DNA from 4 places in the Pseudarthrobacter sp. HLT1-3 genome. Region 1 is predicted to be linked to each of the others. Evidence: riboswitches for the same ligand, from Rfam matches in the RefSeq annotation. Region 1 holds a riboswitch; each other region holds the start of a gene.
The links. A riboswitch is a leader RNA that binds a small molecule or an ion and turns the genes downstream of it on or off. The one in region 1 is predicted to bind S-adenosylmethionine.
Positions count from the first base shown of each region.

Region 2: linked by a shared signal. The riboswitch ahead of AC50X9_RS16795 (aminotransferase class V-fold PLP-dependent enzyme) and the one ahead of AC50X9_RS05870 (cobalamin-independent methionine synthase II family protein) in region 1 are both predicted to bind S-adenosylmethionine.
Region 3: linked by a shared signal. The riboswitch ahead of AC50X9_RS00495 (ABC transporter substrate-binding protein) and the one ahead of AC50X9_RS05870 (cobalamin-independent methionine synthase II family protein) in region 1 are both predicted to bind S-adenosylmethionine.
Region 4: linked by a shared signal. The riboswitch ahead of AC50X9_RS03770 (bifunctional o-acetylhomoserine/o-acetylserine sulfhydrylase) and the one ahead of AC50X9_RS05870 (cobalamin-independent methionine synthase II family protein) in region 1 are both predicted to bind S-adenosylmethionine.

Region 1 is NZ_JBWZCJ010000005.1:14,861-18,802, forward strand. Features, by position in the region: gene AC50X9_RS05865 (adenylosuccinate synthase) at 83-1,372, opposite strand; SAM riboswitch class I at 1,653-1,756, shown strand; gene AC50X9_RS05870 (cobalamin-independent methionine synthase II family protein) at 1,769-2,977, shown strand; gene AC50X9_RS05875 (uracil-DNA glycosylase family protein) at 3,149-3,781, shown strand; gene AC50X9_RS05880 (DUF3151 domain-containing protein) at 3,930-3,942, opposite strand, start outside.
Region 2 is NZ_JBWZCJ010000021.1:19,921-23,862, forward strand. Features, by position in the region: gene rsgA (ribosome small subunit-dependent GTPase A) at 1-1,067, shown strand, start outside; gene hisN (histidinol-phosphatase) at 1,168-1,980, shown strand; gene AC50X9_RS16790 (hypothetical protein) at 2,005-2,127, shown strand; SAM riboswitch class IV at 2,192-2,305, shown strand; gene AC50X9_RS16795 (aminotransferase class V-fold PLP-dependent enzyme) at 2,340-3,818, shown strand; gene AC50X9_RS16800 (class I SAM-dependent methyltransferase) at 3,924-3,942, shown strand, end outside.
Region 3 is NZ_JBWZCJ010000001.1:112,995-116,936, reverse strand. Features, by position in the region: gene AC50X9_RS00505 (DUF1206 domain-containing protein) at 1-470, shown strand, start outside; gene AC50X9_RS00500 (N-acetylglucosamine-6-phosphate deacetylase) at 470-1,738, shown strand; SAM riboswitch class I at 1,881-1,968, shown strand; gene AC50X9_RS00495 (ABC transporter substrate-binding protein) at 2,070-3,731, shown strand; gene AC50X9_RS00490 (ABC transporter permease) at 3,738-3,942, shown strand, end outside.
Region 4 is NZ_JBWZCJ010000003.1:97,322-101,263, reverse strand. Features, by position in the region: gene AC50X9_RS03780 (CPBP family intramembrane glutamic endopeptidase) at 1-439, shown strand, start outside; gene AC50X9_RS03775 (VOC family protein) at 642-1,280, opposite strand; SAM riboswitch class IV at 1,473-1,588, shown strand; gene AC50X9_RS03770 (bifunctional o-acetylhomoserine/o-acetylserine sulfhydrylase) at 1,653-2,969, shown strand; SAM riboswitch class IV at 3,107-3,222, shown strand; gene metX (homoserine O-acetyltransferase MetX) at 3,233-3,942, shown strand, end outside.

The DNA of each region.
Region 1 (3,942 bases):
CTTAACGGCGACGGCGGCGGGCCACCCTTTCAGGTGACCCGCCGCCGTCGCGCGCCGGAATGAGCATCCGCCCCGGGCAGTACTAGTCGTTGATCAGGTCGTTGATCACGATGGTCTGGTCGCGGTCCGGGCCAACGCCGATCGCGGAGAAGCGTGTGCCGGAAAGCTTCTCAAGCGCCAGCACGTAGTTCCGGGCGTTCTCCGGGAGGTCGTCCAGGGTGCGGGCCCCGGTGATGTCCTCGGCCCAGCCCTCGAAGTGCTCGAAGATCGGTTTGGCGTGGTGGAACTCGGTCTGCGTCATCGGCATTTCATCGTGCCGGACGCCGTCGACGTCGTAGGCCACGCAGACCGGGATCTGTTCGATGCCGGTGAGCACGTCGAGCTTGGTGACGAAGTAGTCCGTGAAGCCGTTGACCCGCGAGGCGTGCCGCGCCAGCACGGCGTCGTACCAGCCGCAGCGGCGCGGCCGGCCGGTGTTGACGCCGAACTCGCCGCCGGTCTTCTGCAGGTACATGCCCATCTCATCAAAGAGTTCCGTGGGGAACGGGCCGGCGCCGACACGGGTGGTGTACGCCTTGATGATGCCGATGGACCGCGAGATCCGGGTGGGGCCGATGCCGGAGCCCACGGAGGCGCCGCCGGCGGTCGGGTTCGAGGAGGTCACGAACGGGTAGGTGCCGTGGTCGACGTCCAGGAACGTGGCCTGGCCGCCCTCCATCAGGACCACCTTGCCCTCGTCCAGTGCCGTGTTCAGCACAAAGGTGCTGTCGATGACCAGCGGACGGAGACGCTCGGCGAAGGACAGGAAGTACTCCACGATCTCATCCACCTCGATGTCGCGGCGGTTGTAGACCTTGACCAGGAGTTCGTTCTTCTGCCGCAGCGACCCTTCAACCTTCTGGCGCAGGATGGAGGCGTCGAAGACGTCCTGGACGCGGATGCCGAGGCGGGCCACCTTGTCCATGTAGGCCGGGCCGATGCCGCGGCCGGTGGTGCCGATGGCGCGGCTGCCGAGGAACCGCTCGGTGACCTTGTCCAGGACCTGGTGGTAGGGCGCCACGAGGTGGGCGTTGGCGGAGATGCGCAGCCTGGAGGTGTCCGCGCCGCGGGCTTCCAGTCCGTCGATCTCCTGGAACAGCGCCTCGAGGTTCACCACGCAGCCGTTGCCGATGATCGGAATGGCGTTGGGGCTCAGGATGCCGGCCGGAAGGAGCTTGAGCTCATACTTCTCACCGCCTACGACGACGGTGTGCCCGGCATTGTTGCCACCGTTGGGCTTGACGACGTAGTCGACTCGGCCACCAAGCAGGTCAGTGGCTTTTCCTTTGCCTTCGTCGCCCCATTGGGCTCCGACGATCACGATTGCTGGCATGGGATCCTCCCCCATTCGTTCGGGCCGGGTTCCGGATTCACCTGAGTGATCCGGAGCCGGGCGCCGTTCATGAGAATGCCCCGAATCTACCGCTGTGCTCTTACCATCAACGCCAGAGTCCGGGGCTCTTACCACCCAAGTTTAGCCGATAGCCGTGGCGGCAACCCATTTGGCCATCCAATGGACTTTGCGGGCCGCTACGGTGATGACCCGGTGTCCAGCCAGCGAAACTTCGGCGCGCGGACTTGCGTGGGTCTCCGTGGTGGAATTTAGTAAGAGTTGACCATCCCGAGCGGCCGAGGGACCTGGACCATTGACGCCGCAGCAACCTGCCGGACACTCCCCCTGTGACGGCAACGGTGCTACCGCCAGGACCGATGGAAAGGAACCACCCCCATGCAGCAGAACACCGACCATATCCGCGCCACCCACGCCGGCTCTTTGCCCCGCACCCCTGAGCTGATCGCGGCGAACGAGGCCAAGGAAGTGGACGGCATCACCCCCGAATTCCTGGACCTGCTGGAAACCTCCGTGGTGGACATCGTGCAGCGCCAGAAAGACCTCGGCATCGAGATCGCCAACGACGGCGAATACGGGCACACAATGTCCAGCTCGGTGGACTACGGCGCGTGGTGGAACTACTCCTTCAGCCGGCTCGGCGGGCTTGAGCCCACGGAGGTGGACCGCTGGGCAGACGCCGCGGTGCACCGCTCCACCCCCGGCAACATCGTCCTGACCACTTTCCCGGACCGGCGGGACCGGCAGAAGTTCAACGACGCCTACACCGATCCGTCCTCCGGGATCCTGGCGCACCGCAAGAGCGTCACGCAGCCGAAGATCGCCGGACCGCTGACTTACACCGGCCAGGCCCTCGTAGGCTCGGACATCGCCAACCTCAAGACGGGTATGGCCGCGGCCGGGCTGTCCGAGGGCTTCGTCGCCTCCCTGTCCCCCGGCTCCTGCGCCCGCGTCGCCAACGAGTACTACAAGACGGATGAGGAGCTGCTCTACGCCTGCGCCGACGCCATGCGGGAGGAATACAAGGCGATCATCGACGCCGGGCTCACGGTCCAGCTCGACGATCCCTCGCTGGCCGAGAGCTGGGACCAGATCAACCCGGAACCAAGCCTGGCCGACTACCTCAACTTCATCCAGCTCCGGGTCGAGGCCACCAACTGGGCCCTGCGCGACCTCCCGCAAGACCAGATCCGGCTGCACGTCTGCTGGGGCTCCTGGCACGGCCCGCACACCACGGATATCCCCTTCGCCGACATCATCGACTCGGTGCTGCAGGTCGATGCGGGCGGCTACTCCTTCGAGGCCGCCAACGTCCGCCACGAGCATGAATGGCGCGTCTGGGAGGACACCAGGCTCCCGGACGGAAAAGTCATCATCCCCGGCGTGGTCTCCCACGCCACCAACGTCGTTGAACACCCGGACCTCGTCGCTGACCGGATCGTCCGCTTCGCCCAATTGGTGGGCCGGGAAAATGTGATTGCATCCACAGACTGCGGTCTCGGCGGCCGGGTGCACCCCCAAATTGCCTTTGCCAAGCTGGAATCTTTGGGGGAAGGCGCCCGCCGCGCCTCGGCGCGGCTCTGGTAGCAAGCCCTCGCGCGGGAACGGCATTTCGCAGGGCTTGATAGACTAGTAAGGATCGACCAGGAATCGGTCCACACCACATTTTCAAACCACACCGTACTTAAGTACCCGGTGCTTGGCGTGCCCACGTACGGTCTGGCAGCTTCACCAAACCCGCAGGAGACTCAGCAACATATGACAGCCTTGGCCACTGAAAATTCCCGCGAACAGCTTCTGAGCCGCCGCTATGAACCTAGCGTCGCAGCCGTCAACGAGCTGTGCGACACGCTGCAGGCAACCAAAGCTGGCATGAATGTCCCCTACGTGGATCCGATGCACGACATCGACGAGTGCCGCATCATCAGCCTCTTCTCCAACATCGGGACCGAGGATGAGTCAGGCTTCATCACCGCCGGGGACGACGAAGCCGCCACCCGCCTGCTCGGCGTCCACTGGAAGCTGGGCCTGCGCCCCGAGTACGTCATGCCGTGGAACGTCCACCCCTGGTACGTCCCGGGCGAGCCGAACGGCAAGTTCACGCCCGACCAGATTTCCGCGGGCCTGAAGCCGCTGCTGAAGTTCCTCGCCGTGGTGCCCCGCGCCTCTGTGATCGTGGCTCACGGCACCGAGGCCAACCGCCTCGCGAACCTGCTCCTCAAGACCGAGGTGCCGATGATCTGGCGCCGCGGCCTCAAGACCTACAAGGTCCGCTCGCTCAGCGGCCGCGCCTTCGCCGGCACCCCTGCCCGCCAGGAGCAGTACCTCGACGAAATGGGCACCGTCTACGCGGACGCGATGGCCCGCACCGGTCTGGCCAAGACCAGCTGACTTTTCCCGCACCGACGACGGCGGGCGCCCACCTTCTGGTGGACGCCCGCCGTCGAACTTAACCAACAACGCGGGGTCACTTCCGGCCCATCCCAGGGCGTGGAATGGGCCGGAAGTGACCCCGCGTTGGTTCCTGGTGCCGTGGCGGTTAGCGCTTTTCC
Region 2 (3,942 bases), on a different contig from region 1:
CCAACAAGAAGGGCTCCCGGCCCCGCACCAAGGACCGGCCCGCCTACGAGGACGCTGTCACCGGACGGATCATCACGGTCGACCGGGGACGCTACACCGCGATCGTCGCCGAAGGCACCTCCGAGGAACGCAAGATCATCGCCGCCCGGGCCCGGGAACTGCGCCGCAACCCGGTAGTGGCCGGCGACTTCGTCTCACTCGTCGGCGACGTCAGCGGGGAACCGGACACGCTGGCCCGGCTGGTCAAGATCCAGGACCGCAAAACCCTGCTGCGGCGCAGCGCCGACGACACGGACCCGATCGAACGCGCCGTCGTCGCCAACGCCGACCAGCTGGTGATCGTGGTGGCAGCCGCCAATCCGGAGCCGAGGACCGGATTCATCGACCGCGCCCTGGTGGCCGCCTACGACGCCGGCATCGACCCGCTGCTGCTCGTCACCAAGGCCGATGTCAAGGATCCCGCGGAACTCCTCGCCAATTACCAGCACCTCGCTTTCCCGGTCATCATCTCCAAGACGGCGGACTCCGAGGCCTCCGGCATCGATGCCCGTTCCGATGACGGACTGTCCGCCCGGCTGGACAAGGACGCCGTCTCACAGCTGCGCGACTACCTCGACGGGAAGGTCACCGTCATGCTTGGCCATTCCGGCGTCGGCAAATCCACCATGGTGAACGCGCTGACCGGCGCCGAGCGCGCCACCGGCGGCGTCAACGCCGTCACCGGTCGCGGCCGCCACACCTCCTCCTCGGCGCTGGCCCTGAAGGTCAACGATGCGCCCGTGGGCAGCTGGATCATCGACACCCCCGGCATCCGCTCGTTTGGACTGGCCCATGTGGACCCCGACCGGATCCTGCGCTCGTTTCCGGACCTTGAGCCCGGAACAGACGACTGCGAGCGGGGCTGCAAGCACGATTCCAGCGCCGTCAACTGCGGCGTGGACGCCTGGGTGGCCGCCGGCCACGCGGGCGAATCCGGCCCGGCCCGGCTCGGCTCGCTCCGCCGGCTGCTGGGAACCGACCCGCGGATGGAAGCCCAGGACGTCAAGGAACTCGGCAGCGTCTCCTGACGGTGCTTTCCTGGCCCGACCGGCCCGCAGCGGGCCGCCTCCGGCGGCGCCGCAACGTGGCCTCCCGCCGCGCCGTCCGCTTTGGCGGTAGTTTGGAACCATGAGTCAACCCGCTTCGAGCTACAACGATGACCTGCGCCTTGCCCATGTACTGGCAGATTCCGTAGATTCCCAGACCATGAGCCGCTTCAAGGCGCTCGACCTTCGGGTGGAGACGAAGCCGGACCTTACACCGGTGACGGATGCCGACAAGTCCGTCGAGGAGGCCATCCGCGGCCAGCTGTCCCGCTCCCGGCCGCGCGACGCCGTCCTCGGCGAGGAGTTCGGCAGTTCCGGCCACGGCTCCCGGCGTTGGATCATCGACCCGATTGACGGGACCAAGAACTTCGTCCGTGGCGTCCCTGTCTGGGCCACGCTGATCGCACTCGTCGACGAGGGCGAGCCGGTCGTCGGCGTCGTAAGCGCCCCGGCACTGGGCAAACGCTGGTGGGCCGCCAAGGGCGCCGGAGCCTACATGGGCCGGTCGCTGGCGGCCGCCACCCGGCTGAAGGTCTCCAATGTCTCGAACCTCGCGGACGCGTCGCTGTCCTACTCCAGCTTGGGCGGGTGGAAGCAGCGCGGCAACCTCGATGAGTTCCTCGGCCTCACCGAGGAGGTCTGGCGCACCCGGGCCTACGGCGACTTTTGGTCCTACTGCCTGGTGGCCGAAGGCGCCGTCGACATCGCCTGCGAGCCCGAATTGAACCTCTACGATATGGCCGCCCTGGTTCCGATTGTGACGGAGGCCGGCGGACGTTTCACCTCGCTCGAAGGTGAAGACGGCCCCTTCGGCGGCAACGCCCTCGCCACCAACTCCATCCTGCACTCCGAGGTCCTCAAGCGCCTCAACCCGGGGCTGGACGACCTGCTGTAGGTCGACCTTCTGCAGGACGAGCTGTTGCAGGTCGAGCTGTTGCAGGTCGAGCTGTTGCGGGCCGCCCAGTTGCAGGCCGACCTGTTCAAGCCAGGTGGCGGGCCATTCCGCCGCGGACTCGACCGGACCTCCCGGCGCGTTCCGTAACAAACCGCTTCACATAAGAGCGCCCCCTTTTCCGGTTCGGCGCAGATGTCCTAGGCTCGATGCAGGTCACGAGTGCCAGCGCTAAACCCCGGTTTGCTGGCCGGCAACCCTCCATTCGCGGTGGGGTGCCCCGGGTGACGACCTGGCCGGTCCGGAATGGACCCGGCAAGCGCGGATCCCCGGTATCTGGGGTCCTTTTCGAGCGAGGTCCCATGACGACTGCCACTTTTTCCGCCACTTCCGGATTCCAGGCCGGCGCGAGCCAGACCCAGCCCGATCCGCGGTTCACCCTCGCCCGCCGGCCGCTGGCCGCTGTGACCGGCGCCGAGATCGAGGCACCGCTCATTCAGGGCGGCACCGTGCGCTACGCCAACCTGGACTACGGCGCCTCGGCGCCGGCCCTGTCTGTGGTCTCCGCCTATCTCAACGAGATCCTGCCGTACTATGCCAGCGTCCACCGCGGCGCCGGCTATGCCTCGCAGATCAGCACCTCGGTCTATGAGAATGCCCGCACGATTGTCCGGGATTTCGTGGGCGGCCGTCCGGACGATTCGGTGATTTTCACCCGGAACACCACTGATTCGCTGAACCTGCTGGCGGGCTGCCTGCCCGTGGCCGACGGCGTGCACACCGGTGACGTGCTCTATCTCGACATCGAACACCACGCCAACCTGCTGCCGTGGCAGCGCGTGCCGCACCGCAGTGTCATTGCCGCTCCCACGCTCGCCGCCACACTGGAACTGCTTCGCGGGGAACTCGCCTACGGCGGCGTCAGCCTGCTCGCCGTCACCGGCGCCTCCAATGTCACCGGCGAGATCCTCCCGATCCGGGCGCTGGCCGCCCTGGCGCACGAGTATGGCGCCCGGATCGTCGTCGACGCGGCGCAACTGGCCCCGCACCGGCGGATCGACATCGCCTCGGACGACGTCGACTATCTGGCGTTCTCCGGACACAAGCTCTACGCACCGTTCGGCGCCGGTGTGCTGATCGGCCGTCCCGACTGGCTCGACGCCGGCACGCCGCACCTGGCCGGCGGCGGAGCGGTCCAGGATGCCCGGGTCGACGCGGTCAGCTGGACCACCGGTCCGGCACGGCACGAGGGCGGCTCCCCGAACGTCCTCGGCGCAGCCACACTGGCCCGCGCCACCCAGCTGATCGCCGACCTGGACGTGGAGCAGTGGCAGGCGCACGAGAACGCCATCCGGTCCTTCCTTGTCGAGGGCCTCAACCGGATCGACGGCGTCAAGGTCCACCAGATCTTCGCGGACAGTGCTTCTTTCGATGCACCCTCGGGCACCGGGGCTGACAGCGGCACCGGCAGCGGTACCGGGACCGGCACGATCGGCGTCGTCAACTTCTCGCTCGAAGGCTATGACGCGGGCCTGGTGGCCGCGTACCTGTCGGCCGAACACGGCATCGGACTGCGGGACGGCCGTTTCTGCGCGCACCCCCTGCTCCGGCGGCTCGGGCTGCCGGCCGGCTCGCTGCGGGCCAGCTTCGGCTTGGGTTCCCGGCTGGCGGACGCCGAGCGGCTGCTCGCCGGGATCCAGGAGCTGCGCCAGACCGGCCTCGGCTGGGACTACGTGGTGGACGCCGGGAGGTGGGTGCCGACCAACGACACCCGCAGCTATCCGCACTGGGCACCCAACACACCGGGGACCGCCGGCGCGGCCCCCTGCACCCTGGACTAACAGCACGGCACAGCCGCCCAGTGGACGGAAGCCACCGAACTCCGAGCCTGCCGCGTGCGGTAAATTCGAAAGGTACCCATCCGGACCTGCCGAAGGAGATCGCACGTGGCACGCGGCGGACCCA
Region 3 (3,942 bases), on a different contig from region 1:
ACGCCGGACTCGCCGTCACCCTGTACTCCTTCGCCAGCGGCGCCGGCAAAGATAACAGCACCTCCACGAGCGACCTCACGGCGTCCGTGATGAAAGCCCCCGGTGGCTACGCCCTGCTGCTCGTCGTTGGCGCGGCCGTGGCGATCGCCGGGATCGTCTACATCATCCGGGGCTTCCGGCAGTCCTTCGCCAAACACCTCCGCCTCCCCGCCTCGCTGCGGGCACGCTCGGCGGTGACTATCCTCGGCGTCGTCGGCTACGCCGCCAAGGGCATCGCCCTGCTGCTGGTGGGGCTGCTGGTCATCATCGCCACGGTCAGGGTCCACCCCGAGGAGTCCACCGGGCTCGACGGCGGCCTGAAGGCCCTCCGCGACCAGCCTTTCGGCCTGTACATCCTTGCTGCCGTCGGCCTTGGCCTGATCTTCTACGGCGTCTTCATGATGGTGCGGGCCAAACTCGCCAAGATGTAATGCCGGACGTGGACAGCCCGGACGTCCGCGAACCCGTCCCGGGTGCCGCCTGCGTGCTGGCCGGCACACTGATCTCCGACGGCGCCGCCACCGCCGACTCCATCGTGGCGGTGGCTGGCGGCAGGATCGCCTACGCCGGGCGGCGGAGCGGCTTCGACGCCGCCGGGTTCCGCGCCGGCGTCCGCGCTGCGGGCTTCGGGCACGCGGAGGAAATCAACCTTCCTGCTGGCAGCTCGATCCTTCCCGGCCTCGTTGACCTGCACTGCCACGGCGCAGCCGGCGGCGATTTCCCCACCGGTGACAGCACAGCGTGCCGCGCGGCCGTCGCATTCCTGCACCGCAACGGAACGACGACGCTGCTGGCCAGCCTTGTAACCGCGCCGGCGGAGGAGCTCATCCGGGGAATCACGGTGCTGCGGCCGCTCGCGGACGAGGGCCTCATCGCCGGCATCCACGCCGAAGGCCCGTTCCTCGCCCGCGCCCGCTGCGGCGCGCAGGACCCGGAGTGGCTCCGGAACCCGGATCCTGGGCTGCTGCGCCGGCTGCTGCACGCGTCCGGCGGCACGCTCACAACCATGACCTATGCCCCCGAACTGCCCGGAGCCGCCGGGCTGGTCAGCCTGCTCGCCGCGAACGGTGTCACGCCGTCGCTGGGACACACCAACGCCGATGCCCACACCGCCGCCGACTCGCTGGCCCGCGCGGCGGAAGACCTGCGCGGAACGGGCCGGCGGCCGACGGTGACGCACCTGTTCAACGGGATGCCGCCGCTTCACCACCGGAGCCCCGGACCCGTGGCGGCGTGCCTGCGCCTCGCGGCCGCAGGCGCCGTGGCGGTGGAACTCATCGGCGACGGCGTCCATCTGGACCCCGAGACGGTCCGGATGGTGTTCGGACTGGTCGGCGCCGACAACATCGCCCTGGTCACCGATTCCATGGCGTCGACCGGCCTGCCCGACGGCGACTACGGGCTCGGCCGCGCGGCGGTGGTGGTCCGCGAGGGCGTGGCGGCGCTGAAAAGCACCGGCGCCCTCGCCGGCGGCACGGCCACGCTGCTCGACGTCGTCCGCCGGACCATCGAGGCCGGCGTCGCACCCGCAGACGCCGTGAAGGCCGCGACCCTGGTCCCGGCCGGGATCCTGGGGCTTGGGACCGAGATCGGGAGCCTGCGGCCGGGCATGCGCGCCGACGTCGTGGCGGTGGACCACGACTTCCGGCTGGTCGCCGTACTGCGTGGCGGGCAACCCCTGGCGCGGCCAACGTCATGATGCTCGGGAAACTGGGGCTTTGTGATCGTTTGTTGCAGAACGTGTCGTAATTATTGGGAAATCGAAGATTCTGCAGGAAAGTAGGTGTTGCCTCCGTCCGAAACGGTCGCGGCAACAAGAAACGTCCTTCTGAACGAATTACCAACCATCCAGATCGGCTGAGAGACCTGGCTCGATGACGCCGTAGCAACCACCTTCGGGCACGGTGCTAATGCCAGGACCGATGGATATTGCCACGATCCCAAGTTCCACTAACCGGCGCCCTGCGGTGGCTGGCGTGTGTGGGGCCTGTGATTCTGGAGTTCCCCGGTCATGACCGAGAGGATCCGCGATGGATACCAATGAATCACGCACGGCCACGACGAACGCGAAGGCAAAACGCCGCCCGCTGCGGTTGCTGACATTGATGGGCGCGGCGGCCCTGGCCCTGAGCGCCTGCGGCGCCAACCCGGCCGGCACCCCGGCATCGCAGACCCAGGATGGGCCGCCGGTCCAAGGCGGAACGTTCGTCTTCGCCGAGGTCACCCCGATCAACAACTTCCAGACCCAGGCGGCGCGTTTCTACGAAAAGGCGAACGTCCTGAACAGCGTGCTGGACCGGCTGACCTATTTCGATGCCAAGAAGGGCGAGCTTGTCCCCTGGATCGCCAGCAAGTTCACCGCAAGCGAGGATCAGACCAAGTTCACCTTCACGATCCGCCCCGGAGTGACGTTCAGCGACGGAACACCGCTGGACGCCAAGGCGGTCCAGGCCAACTTCGAGGCGCTGGGGAAGGGCATTGAAAGTGCGAAGATCCAGCCGAACGTCGACTTCTCGACCTACCAGTCCTCACAGGTCATCGGCGGGGACCAGGTGGAAGTAACGCTGTCCTCCCCCGACGCCAACTTCCTGCGCGCCACGTCCTCCGTCACCGCCGGACTCGTTTCGCCGAAGACCCTCACCCTGGACAACGCCGGCCAGTCGGCCATCGCGAAAATCTCGGGATCGGGTCCCTTCACCTTCGAATCAGAGAAGGCAGATGAGGAAATCGTCCTGGCCAAGCGTTCCGACTACTCCTGGGCTCCGGAGGGTGCCGCCAACCAGGGCGCCGCCTATCTGGACAAGGTCGTCGTGAAGTACCTGCCGGAAGTGGCACACCGTGCTGGTGCCGTGCAGACCGGCCAGGTTGACCTGGTTCGTGGCCTGCAGCCGGCCGACGAAACTGCCCTTGCCGGGAGCGGCAACCAGGTCCTGCCGGCCAAGGGCATTGACCTGACGGCAAACATGGCGGCAGTGCGGGTCGGCAGCGGCAAGCTGTCGGACGCGAAGGTCCGCCAGGCACTGCAGCTCGGCATTGACCGGCCGACGCTCAAGGACACGGTGCTCTCCGACAGCTACGAACTCGCCGGCTCCATCCTGAACCGCGAAGCGCCTGACTTCGTTGATCTCTCCGCTGACCTGGCCTACAACCCCGAGAAGTCCAAGAGCCTGCTGGAGGAGGCAGGCTGGGCAGTTGGCTCCGACGGCATCCGCGCCAAGGACGGCCAGAAGCTCGAGGTCACCGTCACGTCGTCAAACAACTCTGTGGTGATCAAACCCGCCTTTGAACTGATCGAGCAGCAGTGGCGCGAGATCGGCGTGAAGTTGGTCAACCGCGCGGCGGACAACGCCTTCCTGGCGACTGCCATGAAGGATCCCAACGTGGAATTCTTCGGAACCCGGCAGTTCGCCTACGGCGGCCTGGGGCCGGTCTTCGGCCCGGTCACCAACACGCAGACGTTGAACGCGGACCCGCAGCTCAATGAACTCTTCGCCACGGAACGCGCCGCCACGAGCGCAGCCACGCACAAGCAGTCCGTCGCCGAAGAACAGCGCGCGCTGGTTGTCGACCAGGCGTTGGCCCTCGTTCTCTGGGACGAAGTCCAGGTCTACGGCGCCAACGCCACGTCGCATGTCGAATTCACCTCCGGCACCGCGCCGATCTTCCAGGGCGCCTGGAAGACCGGCAAGTAGATCGTCATGGGTCTCTACTTTGCGCGGCGCCTCGGACAGGCACTGCTTGTCATCTGGCTGGCGTACACGCTCGTCTTCCTGGCAGTACAGCTGCTTCCCAGCGATCCGGTCACGATCTTCCTCTCGGCGGACGCTGCAGCTGACCAGGCAACGATTGATGCCATGAAGGCCCAATACGGCTACGACCAGCCGCTGCTGGTGCAGTACCTAA
Region 4 (3,942 bases), on a different contig from region 1:
GCAGGGCTTCGGCCTGGCGGCGCTGATCGGAATCCCCTCCCTTGGCCTCTACACTGCGGGCCGGGCGCTCGGCATCACGACGGCGATCATCCCCAGCGCGCTGGACGCGTACTGGTGGACCGTGCCGGTGCTGATTCTCTCCGCGATCCGGCACGGGATTGTGGAGGAAGTGATTGTGGTGGGCTACCTGCTGGACCGGCTCGGAAAATTCGGCTGGAGCCTGCCGCTGGCGATCTTCACCAGCTCCATGCTGCGCGGCAGCTACCACCTCTACCAGGGCTTCGGCCCGTTCATCGGCAACGCCATCATGGGCGTCATCTTCGCGCTGGTCTACACCAGGACCCGGCGGCTGATGCCGCTGGTGATTGCCCACGCCGTGCTGGACATCGTGGCTTTCGTCGGCTTCAGCCTCTTCGGTAAGGCCATCGGCCTGGGCTGAGTGTGCACAAAGCAACGCGGAGTCACTTCGCGCCCATCCGGAGCCTCCGGATGGGCTCGAAGTGACCCCGCGTTGCCCTGAAGAGCCTGCGGCTGCCGGTGCCGGGAAGCCACCGGGCCGGTGTTAAAAAGTATCGGCCGCCATCGGTGGGTGACGTCATTGGCACCCGCTGATGGCGGCCGAAGTGTTGGGCGGTGAAACGCTAGATGGTGACAGCCCCGGTGGCGGTCTCGAACGTGACGGACAGGATACCGGGGGTCCCGCGGGGAGCGAGCCAGTGCACGGCCACGTCTTCGAGGGGCTTTTCGACCGGCACACCGAGCCATTCGGTAACGCGCTCGGCCGAGCCGGCGATCGTGAGGGCTGACATCTTGACGTTGCTCTCGTAGGCCTTCGACGGGTGGAGCTCCGGATCGCCTTCCCACTTGAGCATGTACGGGACCTGCGGATCGGCGATGAGTCCGAGGATACCGATCTGCTTCCAGACCAGTTCGCGGCCGTCGGGGAACTTGCGGTTGCCGTTGACGGCGGCGCGGCCGAGCCGTTCCTCGAACGGGGCCAGGTCGTCGACTTCGACGCACCAGCCCATCCAGCCGCCGCCGGCTTCGGAGCGGGCGCGGACGGCCTGCCCGAAGGGAGCCTTGTCCGAGGCCGGGTGGTTCAGCACCTCCACAACCTCGAGGTACTTATGTCCCGCGAGCGGGATAATCATGTTGCGGGTCCCGAATCGGGGGTGTACTCCGCCCTTCACGGCTTCGACGCCGAGGGCAGACGCAATTCGTTCGGTGGTGGCAGCGAGGCCATCTTGTTCACAGGCGTAAGAGACGTGATCCATGCGCATGCCCTCATCTTGGCACTTTGTGATGCGGCTCTCAGCTTAGGGTGCCCTTACCATGATGGGATCCCTAAATCCGGGGTTCCCACCCAGGTGTTCCTCCGTGTCAACGGGCGCGCCGGGCGGCCCCGCGGCGCCCAACTTCATCTTCGTCATAAAGCTATTCACGACCCGGCACCGCTTCCTAGACTGGGGGCAGGTCATGAGTGCCAGCACATAGCCCCGGCTTGCTGGCCGGCAACCCTCGTATCGCGGTGGGGTGCCCCGGGTGAAGACCTGGCCGTCCGGCGCCCGCCGGAAGGCAAGCGCGGCGCCAGTGCTGACCCGGGCCAAGAGGCTCCGGGGACGCTTGTGCCCAGTCCCTTGAGGAGTGTCCCGATGTCGAACGCCTGGTCCTTCGAAACCCGCCAGATCCATGCCGGCCAGGAGCCGGACAGCGCCACCGGCGCCCGCTCGCTGCCGATCTACCAGACGACGTCGTTCGTCTTCCCCAGCGCCGAGAGCGCAGCCAACCGCTTCGCCCTGGCCGAACTTGCTCCCATCTACACCCGGATCGGCAACCCCACCCAGGACGCGGTGGAACAGCGCGTGGCCAGCCTGGAAGGCGGGCTCGCGGCACTGCTGCTGAGCTCCGGCCAGGCCGCGGAAACCTTCGCGATCCTCAACGTCGCCGAGGCCGGCGACCATGTGGTGGCGAGCCCCAGCCTCTACGGCGGCACCTACAACCTGCTGGCACATACGCTGAAGAAGTTCGGCATCTCCGTCACCTTCGTGGAGGACCCCGACAACCTGGCCCAGTGGCGCGACGCCGTCCAGCCGAACACCAAGCTGTTCTTCGGCGAAGTCGTCTCCAACCCGCGCCAGGACGTGCTGGACATCGAAGGCATCTCACAGGTGGCACACGAGGCCGGTGTCCCGCTGATCGTGGACAACACGCTCTCCACCCCCTACCTGATCCGGCCGATCGAGTGGGGCGCGGACATCGTGGTGCATTCGGCCACGAAGTACCTTGGCGGCCACGGCGCCGCGATCGCGGGAGTGATCGTGGACTCCGGCAACTTCGATTTCGGCAAGGACCCGGAGCGGTTCCCCGGCTTCAACACCCCGGATCCCACCTACAACGGCCTGGTCTATGCCCGGGACCTCGGAGCGGACGGTGCTCTCGGCGCCAACCTGTCCTACATCCTCAAGGCCCGGGTCCAGTTGCTGCGCGACCTCGGCTCGGCGGTGTCCCCGTTCAACGCCTTCCTCATCGCCCAGGGCATCGAAACCCTGAGTCTGCGGGTGGAGCGGCATGTCGCCAACGCCATCAGGGTGGCTGAATGGCTCGAGGCCAGGGACGACGTCGAATCCGTCGCGTACGCGGGGCTGCCCTCCAGCCCCTGGTACGAGCGCGGCCGCAAATACGGACCCAAGGGGACCGGCGCCGTCGTCGCCTTCAACATCGCCGGGGGAGCCGAGGCCGGAAAGCGTTTCGTCGACGCCCTCGAACTGCACTCGCACGTGGCCAACATCGGCGACGTGCGCTCGCTGGTCATCCACCCGGCGTCGACCACGCACAGCCAGCTCTCCCCGGAACAGCAGACCATCGCCGGCGTGAACCCCGGCCTGGTGCGGCTCTCCGTGGGCCTGGAACACATCGACGACATCCTCGCCGACCTCGACGCCGGATTCCGTGCGGCCAAGACCGCCTGAGCCGGACCGGTGCCCGGCGCCCCGTCCTGTTGCCAGCCGGTCCAGCCCGGGCGCCGGGCGCACCGGTCCAACGCGGGGAGTCACACGGGCGTCACAATCTTCGCCACCGGCCCGCCCCGTTTCGTAGACTGAACTAAGGTCATGAGCGCCAGCGACAGCCCCGGCTTGCTGGCCGGCAACCCTCCTTTTGCGGCGGGGTGCCCCGGGTGAAGACCTGGCCCGCCGGTCAGCTGACGGCGGGCAAGCGCGAAGTGAGGTCCCAAATGACGATTGCCGCCACCCGCCAGGGTGCATCCGTAAGCACGACTACCCACCCCGACGCCCCCGCCCCGGCCGGCCAGACAGCTGTCCCGGACGGAACCGTCCGGCACCTCCGGATCGGCGACCTGGAACTCGAATCCGGCGCCCGGCTGCCGGACGTCACCCTCGGCTACGAGACCTGGGGGACCCTCAACGCGGACCGCTCCAACGCGGTCCTGATCGAGCACGCGCTCACGGGGGACACCCACGTCACGCGCGGCGACGGCGAGGAAGCCGGCTGGTGGGAGCAGCTCGCCGGCCCCGGCGCTCCCGTGGACACGGACAAGTACTTCGTCGTCTCGATCAACATCCTCGGCGGCTGCTACGGCTCCACCGGGCCCTCCACGACAGCTCCCGACGGAAAGCCATGGGGCTCACGGTTCCCGCTCGTCACGCTCCGGGACACGACCGCGGCCGAAGCCCGGCTGGCGGACGCCCTGGGCATCCGCAGCTGGTTCGCCGTGCTCGGTGGATCCCTGGGCGGAGCCCGGGCCCTGGAGTGGGCGGTCAGCTGCCCGGACCGGGTCCAGCGCTGCGCCGTGATTTCCGTCGGAGCGAGCAGCACCGCCGAACAGATTGCCTTCGCCCAGGCCCAGACGCTGGCCATCCGGCAGGACCCCAACTTCAACGGCGGGGATTACTACGGCGGCCCGGAACCGGAAGCGGGCCTGGC